3 regions of the Grylomicrobium aquisgranense genome follow, and region 1 is predicted to be linked to each of the others. Evidence: predicted binding sites of a transcription regulator. Region 1 holds the regulator's gene; each other region holds the start of a gene.

The links. Region 1 encodes HrcA, which represses chaperone genes, less so after heat shock. Its sites were predicted from a motif close to TTTTAGCACTNNNNNNNNNNNAGTGCTAAAA; they were not measured.
Region 2: the regulator HrcA is predicted to act here: its motif matches at 1,155-1,185, upstream of MOZ60_RS01695 (Hsp20/alpha crystallin family protein).
Region 3: the regulator HrcA is predicted to act here: its motif matches at 1,257-1,287, upstream of ftsH (ATP-dependent zinc metalloprotease FtsH).

The regions. Positions count from the first base shown of each region.
Region 1 is NZ_JALBUR010000007.1:70,614-72,880, forward strand. It holds gene grpE (nucleotide exchange factor GrpE) at 1-365, opposite strand, end outside; gene hrcA (heat-inducible transcriptional repressor HrcA) at 362-1,408, opposite strand; gene rsmD (16S rRNA (guanine(966)-N(2))-methyltransferase RsmD) at 1,551-2,144, opposite strand; gene MOZ60_RS04405 (FtsW/RodA/SpoVE family cell cycle protein) at 2,141-2,267, opposite strand, start outside.
Region 2 is NZ_JALBUR010000002.1:115,348-117,614, forward strand. It holds gene MOZ60_RS01685 (hypothetical protein) at 1-176, shown strand, start outside; gene MOZ60_RS01690 (Hsp20/alpha crystallin family protein) at 232-651, opposite strand; gene MOZ60_RS01695 (Hsp20/alpha crystallin family protein) at 701-1,102, opposite strand; gene gyrA (DNA gyrase subunit A) at 1,385-2,267, opposite strand, start outside.
Region 3 is NZ_JALBUR010000010.1:63,766-66,032, forward strand. It holds gene MOZ60_RS05605 (hypothetical protein) at 1-535, opposite strand, end outside; gene MOZ60_RS05610 (hypothetical protein) at 740-898, opposite strand; tRNA gene MOZ60_RS05615 (tRNA-Arg) at 994-1,067, shown strand; tRNA gene MOZ60_RS05620 (tRNA-Pro) at 1,091-1,164, shown strand; gene ftsH (ATP-dependent zinc metalloprotease FtsH) at 1,347-2,267, shown strand, end outside.

The sequences.
Region 1 (2,267 bases):
TCTTTGGTTTCCTGCGCCAGGGCACGCTCACAGTCATCCAGCACCGGTAATACCTGCAATGCAAAATCCTGAATCTTGTACTTGCTGAGCTGTTCAAATTCCTTGTTCAGCCGCTTGCGGGTATTTTCCGTATCTGCATATGCTTTTGCATACGCATTCTTGAGCTGGGCAACCTGCGTCTCAAGCTCGGCATTCTTTTTCTTCAGCTCTTCAATCTCCTTGTTCTTGTGATCAAAGATTGATTTGCTTTCCGTCTTTTTCTCTTCCTTCTTACCGGTTTCCGGTTTATGCTCGTTCTTCTCTTTTTCAGGCTTCTTTACTTCTTCCTGAGAAGAATGCTTTTCGTTCTTTACTTCTTCACTCATTTTTGATGACTGCTGCCTCCTTCATCTGAATCGTCATACATCTTTTCTATCAGCTTGGCTGCATACTGAATCATGGCCACAACCTTGTCATAATTCATCCGGCTCGGTCCCACGACCACCAGCCTGCCATGCTCACCGTCATGTACCTTGAATGGACTGGAAACCACGGCAACATCATCGATCCATGTCAGATGGGCGCCCTGCTGGGTAGTAACGGCAACGGCGTTTTTCTCATGGGGAAGCTGCCGCCAGGCATCTGAGGAAGAATCCTCAAGAAGGCCCATCAGCTTCTTCAGCTTGTCGATATCTTCGAACTCCGGCTGATACAGGATCCGGTCTTTGCCGCTGAAGTAGACGTTGTCACTGGCGAACTTCACAAATGCCTTGACGAATGCTGCGAACAGAATATCGTGCTTCTGGACATTGGAATTCAGCTCCGGTCTGACTTCCTTCATCCGCTCAGGAAGCTCATCGATCGGCACCCCGTGCAGTTCCCTGTTCAGGATGTCGGTGCAGCTTTCCATATCGGAGAATGGAATGTCATCGTCGAAGTGGAAATTCTTTGTCTCGGTATGGCCTGTGTTGGTAATGAATACTCCGACGCAGTTGCGCGGATCCACCTGGAACAGCTTGATATGTTCAAGCTGCTGTTCCGAGGAATCCGGGCCAATGGCACCGGCGGTCATATTGGTCATCTCGGACAGGATCCGGCATGACTGATGTACTGCTTCTTCGATGTTCATATTGGAGACATCGAAGGCACTGCTGATGGCAACTTCCATCTTCTTGTCCATCTGGGCTTCGTTGAGCAGATTCTCACAGTAGAACTTGTAGCCAAGCGTACTGGGGATTCTTCCGGAAGAAGTATGGGTCTTTTCCAGATACCCCATCTCTTCCAGAGCCTGCATATCATTGCGAATCGTCGCTGATGAATACGAGAGATGATACTTCTGCTGCAGCGCCTTGGAACCAACTGGCTCAGCTGTCTTGATATATTCATCTACAATCGCTTTGAATATTTCAATTCTTCTTGGCGTCAGCACCTTGCATCCCTCCTTTAGCACTCTTTCCTGTTGCCTGCTAGTATGGTACATCCACCTGTTAGCACTGTCAAGGATAAAGTGCTAATTCTTTCCAGTTTTTCATTTTTCTTCCTTGTATATGAAAAGCAGGACCGGAATCCCTTCATTCCTGTCCTGCCTGTTCACTGCGTTCTTCTGGATGGCTCTGCTCAAACCGGTAATATGTGATCTTCATGATCCCATATACTTTTTCTTTCTGATACTGCAGCGGTCCAAACGCCTGCGTATAGTTTTCTTCTTTCTTTGCCTCGATAACCACCCTGGCGCCATTCTTCAGCATCCCATGTTCAGCAAGGTACGTCATGACTTCCTCATTGTGCTGTTTTTCATAGGGCGGATCCAGATAGACAAGATCAAACTGCATGCCCTCTTTTGCCAGCAGGGAAAGTGCCTTGCGGTCATTCATGGCAAGAAGTCTTGTCTGTTTCTGACAGCCAAGCAAGGCAATGTTCTTTCTGATGATTTCTGCTGCCGCATGGCTCTGGTCCACCAGGACTGCCTGGTTCATACCTCTGGAAACTGCCTCCAGACCGATGGCACCGCTGCCTGCGTATAAATCAAGCATCGTGCCGCCGTCAAACATGCCGCCAAGCGCTGAAAAGACAGCTTCCTTGACTTTATCAAGGGTTGGCCGGGTCGCCTGTCCTTTTAATGTCTCCAGGCGGCGGCTGGCATAGGTGCCGGCAATGATTCTCATTGCAGATCACCTCTGCGGTAGGATGCGATGACTGATTGAGAAAGGCCGATGGAAAGCATGAAGGACATTGCGGAGGAGCCGCCGGCAGACACCAGCGGCAACGGAATGCCTGTCAAAGGAATC
Region 2 (2,267 bases), on a different contig from region 1:
GGCTGCAGAGCAAAAATGGCGTGAAGCCGTACCTGGAAGGATTGATTCGTAAAGATATGGCTGCCCGGAAAGAAGATGCGCCGGAAGCGAAGAAGAAAGATAAAGAGAAAGACAAAGATAAAGAAAAGTCTGAAGATAAGAAGAAAAAAAAGAAAAAGGATAAGGACAGAAAGTAGTCCAAATCCAATTCCTTTGACAGGCACTGCCTGTCTTTTTTTATTTGAGAGGGGTTTATTCGATTGCGATATACTTTTTTTCAGGGATCTCTTTCTTGTCTTCCTTTGCCGGCAATTCAATTGTCAGCACGCCATCCTTGTAGGACGCATTGACATCGGAATCCTTCACCTGATTGCCGACATAGAAGCTGCGGCTGTAGGAACCATACCGTCTTTCACGGCGCAGTACCTTGCCCTTCTTGTCTTTCTCATCCTTGTTCTCATGACGTGATGCATGAATGCTCAATGTGCCATTCTCAAGTGTTACCTTGACATCATTCTTTGCAAAGCCCGGCAGATCTGTCTTCATGATATACTTGCCGTCTTTCTCAACCACATCTGTCTTCAGCACAGGCTCCTGATTGAACATCGGAACATCAAACCCATTGTCAAAGACATCATCAAACAGATCAAAATCATCTCTCACATCCGGCATGAACCTCATGGCAATCATCTCCTTTACTGATCAAACTTCGGTTTTCTGATTACTGGATATCAATATACTTCTTCTCTTCGGCTTCTTTCTTCTCAGCGGAAGGAACCGTCACAGTCAGAATACCGTTGTTATAGGACGCATGTACGTCGCTCTCCTTCACATGATCACCGACATAGAACGTTCTGCTCACGGCACCATAGCTGCGCTCGGAATGAATGACTTCACCCTTGGCGTCTTTCTCTTCTTTGCTCTCATTGCGCTGTGCACGGATCGTCAGCTCACCATTGTACAGAGAAATTCTGATATCATCCTTGTGATATCCCGGCAGCTCAACCTCTAAGCTGTAGCTGCCATCCTTCTTATGGACATCTGTTCTCATCAGACCTGTGGAATTCAGGCCAAACTCATTGAACATATCTTCAAACAAACTTCTTTCAGGTGCGTATCTCATGTTATTACCTCCCTGAGGCTCTCACCTCTTACACCCATAATAGTAATCACTTGTTTAGCACTGTCAATAGTTAAGTGCTAATTTTTTATAAATTCTTTTTATTTCATTTTAACTTATATGCTTATGTGTTCACTCATTTAACTATTCTAATTATCGTTTTGTTAAATATGATTTGATATATGCATGCAATTTATTTCTGATCATCATAAAGCATCAAAAAAGATCTGGCAGTTAATTAGTTTATATGCCAGATCTAATGTTTTGTTGAGATGTGTTCAGTGCTTATTTGACAGAATCATCGTCTGTTTCCGGTGTTTCTGCTTCTTTTGCGGATACTTCTTTCTCTTTGTCTGCTGTTTCCGCAGTCTCTTCATCTTCTTCCGGTTCCAGGATGGAGATGGTCTGTACTTTGGAATCACCGGAGACATGAATGAGTCTGACACCGGCTGCACTTCTGGAATAGACAGATACCTGTTTGAGCGAGATGCGGATGACGATACCGTCATTGGTCATGATCATGCAGTCTTCATCACCGTTGACGGCTTTCATGCATACCAGGCTGCCCGTCTTTTCGTTGATGCTGGCAGCTTTGACACCCTTGGCACCACGGTTTGTCTGTCTGTATTCTGACAGCAGTGATTTCTTGCCATAGCCGTTTTCGCTGACAGTGAGGATATACTGTCCTTCACTGTCCAGAGCCATGCCAATGACCGTACTGCCATCGGTATTGAAGCCTTTTACACCCATGGATCCTCTTCCACTTGGCCGGATCGAATCTTCAGCGAATCTGACTGCTTTGCCGTTGGAACCAGCCAGGATGATCTCATTGTGGCCGGTAGTGCCTTTGACAAAGGCAAGTTCATCATCATCACGCAGAGTAATAGCCTTCTTGCCATTCTTCATGATCGATTCAAATTCTGAAATTGGTGTTCTCTTGACCAGGCCGTTGCTTGTTGCAAAGAACAGGTATTTGACTTTGTCATCACCAGTGTCGGCATATGGCACCATGGCCTTGACCTTCTCTGTCTTATCCATTGGAATGATGTTGATCATCGGAATACCCTTTGATGTTCTGGAGAATTCAGGAATGTTATAGCCCTTGATCCGGAAGACTCTGCCGGTATTGGTGAAGACAAGCAGATAATCATGGGTCGACATGTTAATG
Region 3 (2,267 bases), on a different contig from region 1:
CCTTGACATTAATGGAATAGACACCATCCGTATTTGGATCCACACTGCCATCCAGCGTATACGTGACATTCTGATCTACATTGTCTGTGACTGAGGCAATGTTGGAAGCCGGATCATAATCCGTTCCCTTCACCAGGCCGACTGCATCCTGATTCAATGTAATGACCGGAGCCTCATCATCCTCAACGGTAAACACCTTTGAGAATGTTCTTGTATCCTGCTGACCATACTGATCTGTGACAGTCAGTGTATATGTCACTGTTGTAGAGCCAAGCTTGGAAAGATCAATGCTGTCCGTATCCGCTGTCAATGTGTAATCATAATCTGTATTGACATAGGAAATGGCATCCATCGGATCCAAACTGCCCTGCCCATACGAATAGGTATCTGCACTGTCTGTGTCAAACACCACATCCGCATTTTCATGCATATCTGCCAGCGATACTTTCTTCAGATGATTCTGATTCATCCGATAACCGCCGGTAACAGCCGCTGTCAATGCAACAGCACCAATTCCAATCTTTCTGATATCCATATCTGTACCCTCCTACTTTCCGCACCTTTATACTAGCTTTCATATTATTACTTTTTTGAGTATTATATCGTATATTATTATTCGTAGTGAGTATTATGATCGCATACTCACTATTTCTGTACAATATGTCTGTATATATTCCTGATACCGCTTCCATAAAAGAAAAACGATATTACTCACAGCGCTGAAAGCAAAAAAAGAGGATCATTTCTGATCCTGCTTCGGCGTGTCCAGTTTTGCCACATAGAAGCAACCAAAGGCACACACAGCTACCACAACAGCTTTATTTACAGCGCTTAATCCTGATATAAGTGAGACAACAGCACAGATGACAAGCACTGCCATCAGAATGATTTTCTTCAAAGCAGTATCCTCCTGCAGGCTATTCTAGCACAGCCCCTCCCTCCTGAACACGGTTGTTGAAATCTCACTTTTTACCGGTATAATATATAAGCGTTGTCCTCATAGCTCAGCTGGATAGAGCGTCCGCCTCCTAAGCGGAAGGTCGGCGGTTCGAATCCGCCTGAGGACGCCTGTCTTATCCATTTATAGATCCGGGATATAGCGCAGTTTGGTAGCGCGCTTCGTTAGGGACGAAGAGGTCATGGGTTCAAATCCCGTTATCCCGACCTGAAAGGCTGTAAAGCCTTTTTCTTTTCTCTTTTCTCAAGTATCATTAATCATATATTCCGTGTACTGTTCACACAGAATTCAGGCAGAAAATTAGCACTCCTGTAATTAGTGTGCTAATATGAAATTGCCCTATTGAAAGAAGGTGGTTCATATCAATAACGATCAGCACAAGAAACCTATGCTCTACTACTTCGCCATCATTATGTTACTGATGGTGATCGTGAACCTGTTTGCCTATCCTTCCTATAAGGAAGCCCAGGTTGTCTCGAAGAACTACAGTGAGTTCATCGATTCCACAAACAGTGATGATGTCAAGGAGGTAGAAGTACAGGAGAATCAGATTCTGTATACACTCAAAGAAGGCGACACTGTTTATAAGACCGGCAAGATGGATGATCCCAATTTGACCGAGCGTCTGTCAGAACACAATGTAACCTTCACAGCCGATATCCAGGAACAGACTTCTCCGATTGTTGAATTCCTGCTTGAGTGGATCGTGCCTCTGGTCATTGCAATGGCCTTCTGGCGTCTGCTCATGCGGCGCATGACCGGTGGAGGAAACGGCGGCGGTGCCATGAGCTTCAACATCGGCAAATCCAATGCCCGTGTCTATGTCAAATCCCAGCAAGGTATCCGCTTCTCGGATGTGGCAGGTGAAGATGAAGCCAAGGATTCCCTGATGGAAATCGTCCACTATCTCAAAGATCCAAGCAAGTACAAGAAGATCGGTGCCAAGATGCCAAAGGGCATCCTGCTGGTAGGTCCTCCGGGAACCGGCAAAACGATGCTTGCCAAAGCCGTTGCCGGTGAATCCGACGTTCCGTTCTTCTCTATCTCCGGTTCTGAATTCGTCGAAATGTTTGTTGGTATGGGTGCTTCCAAAGTCCGTGACCTGTTCAAGCAGGCCAAGGAAAAGGCTCCATGTATCGTCTTCATCGATGAGATCGATGCCATTGGCGGCAAGCGTTCTGCCGGCAACATCTCCGGCGGCAACGATGAGCGTGAACAGACACTCAACCAGTTGTTAACCGAAATGGATGGCTTCGAAGCCAACACAGGTGTTGTCATCCTGGCTGCGACCAACCGTCCGGAATCTCTG